Regions from separate parts of the Weizmannia agrestimuris genome, predicted to be linked through region 3. Evidence: riboswitches for the same ligand, from Rfam matches in the RefSeq annotation. Region 3 holds a riboswitch; each other region holds the start of a gene.
What was found. A riboswitch is a leader RNA that binds a small molecule or an ion and turns the genes downstream of it on or off. The one in region 3 is predicted to bind S-adenosylmethionine.

Region 1 (5,025 bases), on a different contig from region 3:
CATAGCCTTTTGTTTCATTGTACAGCGGCTTTGTGATGTCACGGTAGTCAAGGCTGTTGTTATAAGTCAACAGCAAGTCGCGTTTTTCTTCTTCGGTGTACATTTTCGCATTGCCAATATAACGGTCTTCCATTGGCGTGACGCCGCGTTCGATAAAGCTTTTTCCTTTTACCCCTTCCGGCAACACTTTCGCCAAAGCTTTCAAAATAGATTTTCCGGCAGCCGGAATTTTATCAAAAACTTCAAGCGACTGCGGTTCACGGTAAATATTATAGCCGCCGAACAATTCATCCGCGCCTTCGCCAGACAGAACAACGGTCACGTACTTTCTTGCTTCACGCGCCACAAAATAAAGGGGCACACAGGCAGGATCTGCGAGTGGATCGTCCATATGCCAAATGATTTTTGGCAGTTCTTTCATGTATTCTTCCGGCGTGATCACATAGCTGATATTTTCAACCCCGAGTTTTTCCGCCGTTTCTTTGGCCACATCAATTTCGCTGTAGCCGTCGCGTTCGAAGCCGACGGAGAATGTTTTAATGCCCGGATGGAACTGTTTTGCAATCGATGCCGTAATCGAGGAATCGATCCCACCCGACAGGAATGCGCCAACCGGTACATCGCTGCGCATATGGACTTTCACCGAATCAATCATTACGTCACGCACTTCTTGAATAAATTCGTCCTCGCTTTTATGAACCGGGTGGAAGGATGCTTTCCAATATCGTTTGATTTCCATCGGTTTGCCAATTTTTTTCACAAAATAATGGCCCGGTTCAAGTTTCCGGATGTCTTTTGTCATGGTGAAAGGTTCGGGCACAAATTGGTAGGTTAAATAATATTGGACAGCATCATAATTCAGTTCTGGTTTTTCCATGGCAAGCAAAATGCTTTTCTTTTCAGAACCGAAATACATTTTATCGCCGTCTTCATAATAGAAGAACGGTTTAATGCCGAACGGGTCACGCGCGCCGCAAAGCGTTTGTTCCTGCTTATCCCAGATCGCAAACCCGAACATCCCGCGCAGACGTCCGATTGCTTTTTCGCCGTAACGGCTGTACATGGCAAGAATGACTTCCGTATCCGAATTCGTTTCGAATGTCATCCCTTCTTTTAGCAGTTCTTCACGCAATTCCACATAGTTATAAATTTCGCCATTAAAAATAATCCAGTACCGTTCGTTTTCGTATGTTAAAGGCTGGTGCCCCGCCTCGATATCGATAATGCTCAGGCGCCTGAAACCGAACTGGATATGCTCGTCTTCATAAAAGCCTTCATCATCCGGGCCGCGGTGCTCAATCATATGATTCATCTGTTTAAACTGTTGCCTGTCTTCGTCTGATAATGTAACGGGATGGTCATGGACGCAGCCAATAAATCCGCACATGTAAAAAGTCACCTACTTCATTTCGATATACTCTATTGTAAATTTATTTCTTTAAAAAACAAATGCATTTCCGCCAAAATTTGACGGCCAAATTCTGCACATGTAATATAGTTTAGCATGTTTTCCGCCAGTTTGCAGGGTTTTTGTTAAAAATGAGGCAAACAGGATTCCTTATTCCCGCCGTTTTATGAAAAAGAGCGGCCTGTATACCAGGCGCGCTCTTTTTCATATTATTTTCCGATATGATTGCGGGCGAATTCGTTCAACGCCCCGGCTTTGTCCGTTTTTTCCCAAGGCACATCCAAATCATCGCGGCCGAAATGCCCGTACGCAGCGATCTGCCTGTAAATCGGACGGCGCAAGTCGAGCATTTTGATAATGCCGGCCGGGCGCAGGTCAAAATGAGCTTCGACCGCCTCGATCAGCACTTTTTCCGGCACTTTTCCGGTCCCAAACGTATCGATGGAAATAGAAACGGGCTTCGCCACCCCGATCGCATACGCAAGCTGTACCTCGCATTTTTCCGCAAGGCCTGCCGCAACAATATTTTTCGCAACATAGCGGGCGGCATAAGCAGCGGAACGGTCCACTTTCGTCGGGTCTTTCCCGGAAAATGCGCCGCCGCCGTGACGTGCATAGCCGCCGTACGTGTCGACAATGATTTTGCGGCCGGTCAGCCCCGCATCCCCTTGAGGGCCGCCGATAACAAAGCGGCCGGTCGGATTAATCAAATACTTTGTATCCGCATCGAGCAAGTGTGCCGGCACAACCGGTTCAATGACGTATTTTTTCATATCTTCCTGGATTTGTCCGGCGCTGATGTCAGGATCATGCTGCGTTGAAATGACAATCGTATCAATCCGGGCAGGCTGGTTGTTCTCGTCATATTCAACTGTCACCTGTGTCTTTGCATCCGGGCGCAAATACGGGATCACTTCTTGTTTGCGGAGTTCAGCAAGACGGCGGGCAAGCTTGTGGGCAAGCGAAATGGGAAGCGGCATCAGCTCTTCTGTCTCATTGCAGGCAAACCCGAACATCAGGCCCTGGTCGCCGGCTCCGATTGCCTCAATCTCTTCGTCGCTCATCCCGCCTTCGCGGGCTTCCAAAGCCTGGTTAACGCCGCGCGCAATATCTTCGGACTGTTCGTCAATCGATGTCAGCACCGCGCAGGTTTCCGCATCAAACCCGTATTTCGCGCGCGTATAGCCGATCTCTTTAATGGTCTTGCGCACCACTTTCGGAATATCCACATATGTATTGGTGGAAATTTCCCCCGTGACGAGCACAAGCCCTGTCGTGACGGAAGTTTCACAGGCAACGCGGGCATTCGGGTCTTTTTCTAAAATGGCATCCAAAATGGCATCGGAAATCTGGTCGCAAATTTTGTCCGGATGGCCTTCCGTCACCGATTCCGATGTGAACAAATGCCGTCCTTTTAACATCCGCTTTTCCTCCTTATATGGTTACATATTGGAAACGGTACTCATACCCTAAACTCGATTCATTTCATGTACAAAGCCAAAAATAAAAACCTTCCCCATTCATCATGAGTGGAAAGGTTTTGACTTCAATCAATCGCGCCTTTCACTCTTATCGTTCAAGGAAACATTCCTTGCTGCAGGTTAGCACCTTTGCCTGGAAGTCAAGCGGCAGCTGCGTTGCGAGCGCATTGCCTGTTCCAGAGGCGGGTTGCTGGGTTTCATCGGGCCCGTCCCTCCACCAGCTCGGGATAAGAGTATCCGTTCAAAGTAAAATCATACGCAATTTAGCAGGCGCTGTCAATGATTTTTTCGCCCTTCTCCCCTTTGTCCTCTGCATTTTTCCCGGAAAAAAGTATGTAATAAACGGATGAATATGTTATACTGATATCGTTTAAAGTGAAATAAGTTATTCAAAGGGGCGGTTTATGAAAATGGATCTGATTGGCGCTTCTGACGATTTAAAGTTTTTGTTGTCGGGGGAAAACGTACGCATGCAGCTTTCCGTGCCACAATTAATGGAAAAAATTATCGAACGGAAAGAAGCTGTACTGACAACGGAAGGGGCCATTTCTGCTGCAACAGGAAAATATACAGGAAGGTCACCGAAAGATAAATTTATTGTCGTCGACTCCGAATCAAAAGACCGTGTCGACTGGGGCAAAATCAACCAGCCGGTTTCTCCCGGCGTGTTCAACAGGCTTTATGAAAAAATGGTCCGGCATTTAAAAGGGAAAGACGAAATTTTTGTGTTTAAAGGTTTTGCGGGTGCCGATCCAAAAAGCCGCCTTCCGATCCAGACCGTGAATGAGTTCGCCTGGCATAATTTATTCGCGTATCAATTGTTTATCCGGCCGGATGCGGAGGAGCTCTATCAACACGATGCGCAATTTACGATTCTTTCCGCGCCGCTGTTTAAGGCAGACCCGGCGCTTGACGGCACGCATTCCGAAGCGTTCATCATGATTTCACTTGAACGCCGGATAATTTTGATCGGCGGGACGGAATATGCAGGCGAAATGAAAAAAAGCATTTTTTCCATCATGAATTACTTGCTGCCGCAAAAAGGCATCCTTCCCATGCACTGCTCCGCCAATACTGGGAAAAACGGCGATACGGCCCTGTTTTTCGGCTTGTCCGGGACCGGGAAAACGACGCTTTCCGCCGATCCGGAGCGCGCACTTATAGGGGACGATGAGCACGGCTGGTCCGACAGCGGTGTCTTCAATATTGAAGGCGGATGCTATGCAAAGTGCATCGGGCTTACGGAAGAAAAAGAACCACAAATTTACCAGGCGATCCGTTTTGGGACCGTACTTGAAAATGTGGTCGTAGATCCGGTGTCCCGCAAACCGCAATATGACAACAATGCACTGACGGAAAATACAAGGGCTGCTTACCCGATTGAAAACATCGGCAATATTGCCCGCTCCGGCATGGCCGGCCATCCGTCAACCATTATATTCCTGACGGCCGATGCATCCGGTGTCCTGCCGCCGATCAGCAGGCTGACAAAAGAGCAGGCCATGTACCATTTCTTAAGCGGTTACACTTCTAAACTGGCCGGTACCGAACGCGGCGTCACGCGCCCGGAAGCCGTGTTCTCCACTTGCTTCGGCGCGCCGTTCTTGCCGCTTGAGCCCGCCGTTTATGCGGAAATGCTCGGCGAGAAAGTTGACAGGCACAACGTCCAGGTATTTCTTGTCAATACCGGCTGGACAGGCGGCCCGTACGGAACCGGTTCCCGCATGAAATTAAGCGATACGCGGGCCATGGTCCGGGCTGCGATAAACGGCAAACTGAAAGATACCGAAACACGGCAGGATGATATTTTCGGGCTACACATCCCGGTTCATATTGAAGGGGTGTCAGATGACGTCCTTTATCCGGCAGATACATGGACGGACAAGCAGGCTTACCGTGAAAAAGCGTTCGAACTTGCAGCCCGGTTCAAAGAAAATTTCCGGCAATTTTCGGTGCCGGATGACATTGAAAAACTCGGCGGCCCGCTTATATAAGCATAAACGGGAGCCCGCATTTTAAATTAAAATGAGACTCCAATTAAATTGTGGTATGCTCATTTCTGTAAAAGCGGAAACGCTGCAGCAACCCAAAAGGTTACGGCGAGTACCAAGGGTCTGCTCATTTAAGCAAAAGCGG
Region 2 (5,025 bases), on a different contig from region 3:
AGAGATTCAGTGCTTGAACTGTACAAGCTGCCGACAAGCCCTGCATAAATGGCAAACACGCTCCACCACAGCCCGGCCGGCCCTTCATTGATCGGCATTCTGTGGCCGAAAATGCCTTGCAAAAGTCCGCCGATCCCGAGCACAAAAAGCGTCCGCTGCACAAACAGGGCAGTCTCACCCGCACTGAAATGGAAAGCATCCGCAATCGCAATCGGGGCCGCGATCGACCCGGCGATCATAAATGCCATCCACTGCAGCGACGAAATCAATGTTTTCATAGACACACCGTTCTTTCCGTTCAAAAAATGGAAAATACCAGTAAATATAATTATAGCAAAACAGGTTTTACATTTTAAACATAAAACACTTCGCCGACGGGGGAGGGATAGCGGGCATGGCGGACAGCGGCATAAACAGGGGTTGCAAACCGGACGGGGCGCGGGTTAAGCCATGTTTTTTGCCTCTATTTAAATGATATATATGTGGCAGGGGCTAAGCTATGTTTGGATCCGCAAAAAATTTCTGATCGATCTTCATGCAGAACGCTTTTTGTATGAACTTGTCACTAAAAGAGTTTGCGGCTGCCTTCACTTAGGCGTGCTATCTCGAAAAAAGTTATGATGGATAATTTTTGCTGGTGCTGTGTGGTAGCGACATGGCCGGTTATGTTAAGGAATCGAGCAAAAAAGGTGTTGTTCCTTAACATAGAGGCCGTCTATGTTGAGGAAGCGAGGTCAAAAGGCGTTGTTCCTTAACATAGAGCCCGTCTACGTAAAGGAAGCGAGCGAAAAAGGTGCTGTTTCTTAACATAGAGCCCGTCTACGTAAAGGAAGCAAGCAAAAAAGACGTTGTTTCTTAACATAGAGTGCGTCTACATTAAGGAAGCGAGGTAAAAAGACATTGTTCCTTAACATAGAGGCCGTCTACGTTAAGAAAGTTCGGTAAAAAGATGTTGTTTCTTAACATAGAGGTCGTCTACGTAAAGGAAGCGCGGTAAAAAGACGTTGTTTCTTAACATAGAGCGCCTCTACATTAAGGAAGCGAGCAAAAAAGGCACTGTTCCTTCAAATAGAAGCGTCTATGTTCATTCTTTGCCAAAATTTGTTTGGGTAAAAACAATCCGGGCAATGGATCCCTTGCCCGAAAACATTCCTTATTCTGTGACGCTTACGCTGGCGCTGGCAACTGCCCGTTTGTGTCTTCTGATTGTATAGAAAATGAGGATGGCCCATATTGCCGCAATGGCTGTATAGGTAACGCCGTACCAGCCGCTACCGGCGCCCGCCATTTTTAATAAAGTTTGCACGTTGCTGAACACAATCATGCCGCTGACAATGACAGCCAGCAAATGAGCCGGCAGGATTTTAACCAGATAGGCTGCAATCGGCGCGGCGATCAGGCCGCCAAGCATGAGGGCGATCGTCCAAATCCAGTTAATTTGCATAGCGCCGAGGGATAAGAGGAAACCGATGCTTGATGCCAAGGATACAGCAAATTCACTAGTATCCACCGAGCCGATCACTTTCCGCGGTTCGATGTCATTTCTGGACAGCAAAGCCGGTGTGGCGATAGGGCCCCAGCCGCCGCCCCCCGTTGCATCAAAAAATCCTGCGACAAAGCCAAGTGGGATAAAAAATATGTTTGACCTGGTTTGCTTTTTGACTTTCGACGCCCCGCGCGTATTGAACAGAAACCGGGTAAGAATATAGAGGCCAAGGGCGATCAGAAAAATAGAAATGTACGGTTTTAATGTGCTTGCAGGAAGATGGCTAAGCACGGTTGCCCCGAGAAAGGCGCCGACAGCTCCAGGTACAACCAGTTTCCAAATGATCCCTTTATCGACATTCCCAAATTTCATATGTGAAACTCCGGAAGCCGCCGTTGTAAAAACTTCCGCCAAATGCACAGAAGCTGACGCGACAGCCGGCGCAATCCCGAAAGCTAGCAAAAGTGAGGTTGAAGTCACCCCGTAACCCATTCCAAGAGATCCATCCACCAATTGCGCGGCAAGGCCGACAAGTGCTAAGACAATTAATTTTTGCATGTTCATGTTCCCCGCTTTCTTCATCCATAAATTTGATTCATCCTGATGTAGAGGAATTATACGCATCAGGGCCTATCCTGGTTCAAACGGCCGGCCTTGCAGAAATAAAAAATCTTTCCGCCATTTTTACGGAAAGACAGCGAGTAAAGGATAAGCGCTTATCTTCCAAAATGGTACCCATTTTGCTGGAATTGGCACCTTGCTGCTCGCTGCAGGTTGCCGGACTTCATAGGGCCAGATCCCTCCGTCGCTCTTGATAAGTTATTTGTTGTTTAAAATTTTATCAGAAAATAAATGGAAGTCAATATAATTATTTCAAGTTTTTTTATCGGATTTATACGAATGGGGGGATAAAGAAAAAAACTTCCCATCAGATCACGCTCTGTCGGGAGTTTTTTTCTTTACGCTGGATTGGTTTTAAAAAGCAGGTCATCAGGATCAGGCGGGGCATCATGGCCGCTTTCATTTGCTTCACAAAACGAAAAAGAGTCCAAACGGGTTAGCAGGCCGTCCCATTCTGGCAGTTTGTACGAGCTGCACACCCGTGCCTGCCCCCTTCCCGCCCAGAAAACGGTTTAATCAACCCCGCTTGTTTGTGCCCGCTTATCGCACAGTTGATTTCTGTCCTTTCCCTGCCTAAGGGAACCGGTTTTATCAACACAGCCGGCTGGAGCCTATTCCTTTGCTTTAATTCTCAGTGACAAGACGACGAGCACGATTAAAATAGCGAGGCAGACGCTTGTTCCAATCGGGTTGCCTCCGCCCAGCAAAAAGGACAGGAAAATGCCTGCCAGTGCAAGCAGCGCAATCCAGACCATGAAAGGATACCCTTTTACACGGAAGGAAGGCAATTTTGCATACGACTTCCGGAGTCGCAGTTCGGCTGCACAGATGGCGATCCAAACAAGGACGACGGTAAATCCCGGAATGGTCATCAAATAGCTGATGACCTCATCCGGCGTAAGATAGGCCAGAATCACGCCGGCTAAAATAAACAGCGAGGTCAGCAAAATACTGATCAGCGGGACGCCTTTCCGGGAAATTTTTAAAAAGGCGCGTGGCGCTTCTCCGGACTGCGCCATGTTAAACAGTGTGCGCGAAGTGGCATAAATGCCGGAATTGGCGGCAGAAAGAACGGCCGTCAAGAGCACAAAATTCATCACATGGGCGGCAGCGGGGATCCCTGTGCGGCTGAATACCTGTACAAACGGGCTTTCCACGGAAGAAACCTGGTTCCATGGGATAATGCCGCAAATGACCAGGATTGGCAAAATATAAAAAAGCATGACGCGGACAACGGTCTGTTTAATGACACGCGGCAACACTTTCTCGCTGTCTTTTGTTTCCGAAACGGTAACACCGATCAGTTCCGCGCCGCCGTATGAAAACATAACGATCAGAAAAGCGCTGAACGTACCGTGAAGCCCGTTCGGGAAAAAACCGCCGTGCGCGGTATAGTTAGACACCGTGGAAGATGTCCCGGGGAATAAACCGAATAAAATCAGAGCACCAAGCAGGATAAAAACGATCAACGTGATGATTTTAATGCCGGCAATCCAAAATTCAAATTCGCCGTAGTACTTCACTTCAATTAAATTGATGCCGACCACGAAAGCAGCACAGAGCAAACTGAGTAGCCATAGTGGCGCTTGGGGAACCCAGAATTGCAGGAAGCTCCCGGCTGCAAGCAGTTCCACAACTGTAACAATGACCCAGTTGATCCAGTACAGCCAGCCAATAATGAAAGAAACCCGGCTGCCGAACGCTTTGTGGATCAGATTTTGGACGTTGAGGCCGGGGTGGACGAGTGCCATTTCCCCAAGTGCTGACATGACAATGAATAAAAGTGCGCCGCCGATCAGGTAAGAAACGGCAACACTCGGGCCGGCAAGGCTGACGGTATCGGAGCTGCCTTTAAAAATGCCGGTTCCGATCATCCCGGCCAATGCGATGAACTGGACATGCCTTGGTGATAAGCCTTTTTGCAAATGATGTTGGTTTTTCTCCATTTCTATCAATCTCACTTTTCTGTTTTAGATAAACGCTTTTCAGTGCTAAAGCATTTATTCTATTTTAGCAGAAAAAAAGGAATATTGATATACAAAAAAATGGAATCGCCGGATGACAGATGTACCCGCATTTCACCAAAGCAAAATGTAAAAAAACGACGGGGCACCACTCATCGTAGCAACTCGCCGTTCTGTTTAATATGTGTCCCGGGATGGTTGCCGAAGCGCTGAATATCCATATTTAGCATGTCGTTCTGTTTAATTTTTGCTCCGGGATGGGCCGGAAGCAGAGGAAAATGCGCAGACGTGCCCTCTTTTCTGCTTACTTTTTATCAAACCCTTGGCGTTCTACAAATTCCTTCATAAAAACGCGCGATGGTTCTTTGAAAAATTGTGCCATTTGGCCTGTCCAGGTATCGTTCCTTTTTCCGTTTGTGCGTTTTGTATAATATTGCGAAACCGTTTCATTGTATTCCTTCAGATCGCGCAAAAGACGTTCATCAGCCGGATATTCATCTTCGAAATAAACATGCTCAGCCGCCATGCGTGGTTTTTTCGCAGACGGATCGGCCGGATAGCCGATTGTCATTGCAAATAGCGGAAGGACATATTGCGGGATTTTCAAAAGTTCGGCCACTTCTGGCAGCCTGTTGCGCAAGCCACCGACATAACAAATGCCAAGCCCCATCGATTCCGCAGCGAGCGCGGCATTTTGCGCAGCCAGTGCCGTGTCGATGAGCGCGACCATAAATTTTTCCGTTGTCTCAAGTGTATCTTGCGCCTCTACGCCTTCCATTTGTGCCGCAAGTTCATGTTTATGGAGATCGGCACAGAAAATGAGCAGATGGCCGCATGTTCCGACATGTCGGTTCCCGGTCAGTTCTGCTAATCTTTGCTTCCGCCCGGGATCCTGAATGCCAAGAATCGTATAGGCCTGGACGAAATGAGAAGTGGCGGCTGCCTGCGCGGATT
Region 3 (5,025 bases):
GCAGCAGATCGGAGCAATGGGAAATACCGGGGAATCAACAGGACCGCATCTTCACTTTGAAATTTATAACGGCCGCTGGACACCACCGCCACATACCGGTGCCCAAAACCCGAGAAACTACGTTAACTTTTAATAAGAACGAAAAAAAGAACCGTATCCATTGGTGCGGTTCTTTTTGCATGCAATGGCAGGGAAAGTGCTGTACGATAGGTAAGGCGCAAATATTATGGTATGATACAATTGTTATTTTTGCTGCGCAAACATATCCTATATCAATTCCAAAACACTTCACCGTGTTCCCGGATACCGGCCGGGAACAAACCTCAAGCAGGAACAAAGGGTGTACGAAAAGGAGAACGCAATGATTATAACGGTACTACTAGTTATCTTGTTTCTTTTGAATTTTATTCTGGCGGGAACCGTTATTTTCCTTGAACGGCGGGATGTCGGCGCAACTTGGGCATGGCTTTTGGTTCTGTTATTCCTGCCGATTGCCGGCTTTATCCTGTATTTGGTATTTGGACAAAATTTAAGCCGCCGTAAAATTTTCGACTGGAAAGTACAGGAGAAGATTGGCATTAAGGAAATTTCCCAGCAGCAAATTGAACTGCTGCGCGAAAACCGGTTTCCGTTTCATGATGAGCGGACAATCCAGTACAAGGATCTCGTTTATATGCTGCTGATGAATGACGGGGCGATCCTTTCCCAGGACAATCACGTCGATATCTTTACAGATGGCAGGAAAAAATTCGAGGCTTTATTTGAAGACATCCGGAATGCAAAAGACAGTATTCATCTTGTATATTATATTTTCCGGAATGACCGCCTCGGCCATGAATTGATTGAACTGCTGTCGCAAAAAGCAAGAGAAGGCGTAAAGGTGCGGCTGCTTTATGATGATATGGGGTCGCGGATGCTGTTCCGCCGCAAATTTTTCCGGCCGCTTGTTGTTGCTGGTGGGGAAGTGGCGTCCTTTTTTCCTGCCCGGATCCCGCTCGTCAATTTGCGCGTCAATTTCAGGAATCACCGGAAATTGGCGATTATTGATGGGCAGATCGGATATATCGGCGGTTTTAACGTTGGGGATGAGTATCTTGGTCTGAATAAGAAATTCGGTTACTGGCGGGATACGCATCTACGGATTGTAGGGAGTGCTGTTTATGCCATGCAGACTCGCTTTATTTTGGACTGGAATCAGGCGTCACCGCATGATGTAAGAGATGAAGAACGTTATTTCCCGGTCATCCCATCGCAGGGTGAAACCGATATCCAAATCGTCTCAAGCGGCCCCGATTCTGAATGGGAGCAGATTAAAAACAGCTATATTAAAATGATCAATTCCGCCAAAAAATATATTTATTTGCAAACACCGTATTTTATTCCGGATGACAGCCTCCTGAATGCGCTGACGCTTGCCGCCTTATCCGGAGTGGATGTTCGGATTATGATTCCAAATAAACCGGATCATATGTTTGTCTATTGGGCGACGCTTTCCAACATCGGCCAGCTGTTAAAAACGGGCGTCAAAGTGTACATTTATCAAAAAGGGTTCATCCATGCGAAAATGATTGTCGTAGACGGGAAAATTGCTTCCGTTGGGACGGCCAATATCGATGTGCGCAGTTTCCGTCTCAATTTTGAAGTGAACGCCGTGCTGTACGACCGTGAGCTTTCCGGCACACTTGCCGGCGTTTTCCGGGACGATATGGCCGAATCAACCGAATTAACGCTCCATGATTACCAGAACCGGCCGCTTTATGTGCGGTTTAAAGAGTCCATTTCCCGGCTATTGTCGCCAATATTGTAGAAGAAAAAGAAAATTTTTTCAAAAAAAGGTTGACGGTTTGCCATTGTTCTTCTATAATCTTAAACAATAAGTCATTCAAAATTGAATTATGAAAAGAAACTCTTATCGAGAGCGGCGGAGGGACTAGGCCCTGCGAAGCCCGGCAACCTTCAGGCATTTGCCTGAAAAGGTGCTAATTCCTACAGACATGCGTCTGAAAGATAAGGGAGGAACTTACATACATTGTAACCCTCTTCCCTTACGAAGAGGGTTTTTTCATTTCCTCTTCCATCTTTCACGAAAAAATTTTAAAAAATCAGGAGGCTTTAAAATGACACAACCATCATTCCAACCGGAAACTTTATTGTTGCACGGCGGCCAGGAACCGGACCCGGCGACAGGATCGCGCGCCGTACCGGTATACCGGACGACTTCTTACGTTTTTCCGGATACAGAACATGCGGAGGGCGTCTTCAATTTATCAAAAGAAGGTTTCATTTATTCCCGTCTCGGCAATCCGACTGTGGATGTTTTTGAAAAACGTGTTGCTGCACTGGAAGGCGGAACAGCGGCTGTCGGTTTATCATCCGGCGCATCGGCCATTGCCTTTTCCATTTTGAACATCGTGCGTGCGGGTGATGACATCGTATCCGCCAGCAATCTTTACGGCGGCACCTATAATTTGTTTGCTGTGACATTGCCGAAATACGGCATTAACGTCAAGTTTGTGGACGGGTCCGACCCTGAAGCGTTCCGCCAGGCGATCACCCCGAAAACAAAAGCATTGTACGCGGAAATTATCGGCAACCCAAGCCTGCAGGTGCTCGACGTGGAAAAAGTGGCGGAAGTGGCCCATGAAAACGGTATTCCTTTGATTGTCGACAACACGTTTGCTTCTCCGTATGGCGCGAATCCGATCAAATGGGGCGCGGACGTGGTTGTCCATTCGGCGACAAAATGGATCGGCGGGCACGGAACGGCGATCGGCGGTGTTGCCGTTGACGGCGGGCGTTTTGACTGGAACACAGACAAATTCCCGGACTTTAGCGAACCGGATCCGAGCTATCACGGCTTGCGCTACGGCGTCGACACGGCACAGGCTGCGTTCGCCACAAAACTTCGCGTTCAGCTTTTGCGCGACTTCGGGCCTGCTTTAAGCCCGGACAACGCCTTTTTATTCCTGCAAGGGCTTGAAACGCTGCATCTGCGTGTGGAAAGGCATAACGAAAATGCATTGAAAGTCGCGGAATTTCTGAAAAACCATCCAGATGTTGCTTGGGTCAATTACCCGGGCCTTGAAGACCATCCGTCCCATGAGCTGGCGCAAAAATATTTGAACGGCGGTTACGGCTCCATTGTCAACTTTGGTGTGAAAGGCGGCCGGGAAACAGGAAGACGCGTGATCGACAATATTAAGCTGTGGTCGCATGTAGCGAATGTCGGCGACGCGAAATCGCTGATCATCCACCCGGCAACGACTACGCATTCGCAGCTGAGCGATGAAGAACTGGAAAAATCAGGGGTCACAGGCGATTTGATCCGCCTGTCCGTCGGGCTTGAAGCCGTCGAAGATTTGACAGCCGACCTCGATCAGGCCATTACAAAAGCAACAGCCGTTACAGCCCGGTAAAAGCGGGGAGCGGGTCCGGCAGATTCGTGCGAAGGCCGCCATGCGAATGCCAACAGGCGATCCGGAAAACTTATACGATGTTCTGGGCTGATCCCATTGAACAATGTTGCGGCCCGGACGGTCTGCATACCTGATCCAGATCGGGAGCTTCTGGATACCGGCTGCACCGAATACTGTCGGACCGCTTGACCGTTTTAAATGAACAAAACGCTTCAGAGGCGAAAGAGCGCTAGATGTAGGGAGGAGTTTGGATAATGAGAGTGATTAAAGCAGCGCTGCTCGGCTTTGGGACGGTCGGCCAGGGCGTGTACGAAGCGGTCCGGACCCACCGGGAGCAGCTGAAAGAAAAGCTGCATGCCGAGGTAGAGATTGCAGCGGTTCTGATCAAAAACCCCCGAAAAAAGCGGAACATTGACAGTTCTGTACTCGTTACGACGGACTTCCGGGAAGTTCTCGCCATTCCCGGCCTTGAAGTCGTGTTTGAAGCGATTATCGGGGAAGAACCAGGCTTTTCCTACTGTTTACAAGCGATTGAAAAAGGCTGCCACGTCATTACTGCCAATAAAGTCATGTTTGCACGATATGGGAATGTGTTGCTTGAAAAAGCGAAAGAAAAAGGCGTGTTTGTCGGTTACGAAGCGACAACTGCAGGCGGCATCCCTGTGATTCGGACGATTTCCCAGCAGCTTCAGGTTAATGATATCCAGCGTGTACAGGCGATTTTAAACGGCACATCCAATTTTGTTTTATCGGCCATGCGCGAAAAACATCTTCCGTTTGAAGAAGCGTTGGAAATTGCCAGGCAGCACGGCTATGCAGAAGCTGACCCGGGCAATGATGTAAAAGGGCAGGACGCCTTTTGCAAGCTGATGATCCTGAGTCGGCTCGTATTCGGAACCCAGCCGGACTGGGAGAAAGTAGAAGTTGAAGGCATAGGCGGCCTCTCGCTTGCGGATATTGAAAGAGCGGATCGGCAGGGACTCCGTTATAAGCATATTGCGGACATATACCGTGATGGCGGTACGCTGAAAGCATCCGTTAAGCCTGTCCTTGTCCCTCCCGAACACGCCCTTTATGCGGTGGAAGGCGTCAACAATGCCATCACGATTTACGGCAGCCTGATCGGAAAAATTACCCTTACAGGTCCGGGTGCCGGAAAATTTCCGACGGCAAGCGCCATGATTGAAGACTTTGCGGCGGGTTACCGGCCCGTTCCGCAATTGGATGCCGTTTCGTGAACCAAGGAAACGTATCCATATTTTTTGCGATGCTAAGATGTCATTTTAGCGCGGGGGGAGAACCCCTCAACCTCTTTACGGCTTCTTCCGTTTTTGCTTTGCCGGCTCTTAGCGGAAGAGGCTTCTTTTTTACATGTTGTGATGGTGGCTCCGTCCCGTTCGTGCTGTTTTGTGAACAGCATGGTCATGGCCGGATCGCGTATCCCCTAAAGAAACCAGAGCCCGTTTTGCATTACGCATTTTTTAGCTTCACGGCAGCCTGTTTGCATCCTCGGCGGGACTTTCGCCGTCTTTTTCCGCTACCCGGCATATGCCCCCCGGCTTGTACATATATTGAATTATCGAGATGAAGAACCCCGCTTTTGGCGGCG

Region 1: it holds a riboswitch for S-adenosylmethionine, as region 3 does, so the genes downstream of both, metK (methionine adenosyltransferase) here and NFR98_RS07900 (O-acetylhomoserine aminocarboxypropyltransferase/cysteine synthase family protein) in region 3, are expected to answer to the same signal.
Region 2: it holds a riboswitch for S-adenosylmethionine, as region 3 does, so the genes downstream of both, NFR98_RS14355 (sulfite exporter TauE/SafE family protein) here and NFR98_RS07900 (O-acetylhomoserine aminocarboxypropyltransferase/cysteine synthase family protein) in region 3, are expected to answer to the same signal.

The regions. Positions count from the first base shown of each region.
Region 1 is NZ_CALPDC010000014.1:28,406-33,430, forward strand. It holds gene asnB (asparagine synthase (glutamine-hydrolyzing)) at 1-1,387, opposite strand, end outside; gene metK (methionine adenosyltransferase) at 1,618-2,829, opposite strand; SAM riboswitch class I at 2,975-3,123, opposite strand; gene pckA (phosphoenolpyruvate carboxykinase (ATP)) at 3,294-4,883, shown strand.
Region 2 is NZ_CALPDC010000057.1:2,339-7,363, reverse strand. It holds gene NFR98_RS14360 (purine/pyrimidine permease) at 1-278, opposite strand, end outside; gene NFR98_RS14355 (sulfite exporter TauE/SafE family protein) at 1,154-2,110, opposite strand; SAM riboswitch class I at 2,200-2,307, opposite strand; gene NFR98_RS14350 (amino acid permease) at 2,719-4,053, opposite strand; gene nfsA (oxygen-insensitive NADPH nitroreductase) at 4,376-5,025, opposite strand, start outside.
Region 3 is NZ_CALPDC010000015.1:4,567-9,591, forward strand. It holds gene NFR98_RS07890 (murein hydrolase activator EnvC family protein) at 1-133, shown strand, start outside; gene cls (cardiolipin synthase) at 362-1,807, shown strand; SAM riboswitch class I at 1,907-2,014, shown strand; gene NFR98_RS07900 (O-acetylhomoserine aminocarboxypropyltransferase/cysteine synthase family protein) at 2,118-3,416, shown strand; gene NFR98_RS07905 (homoserine dehydrogenase) at 3,671-4,654, shown strand.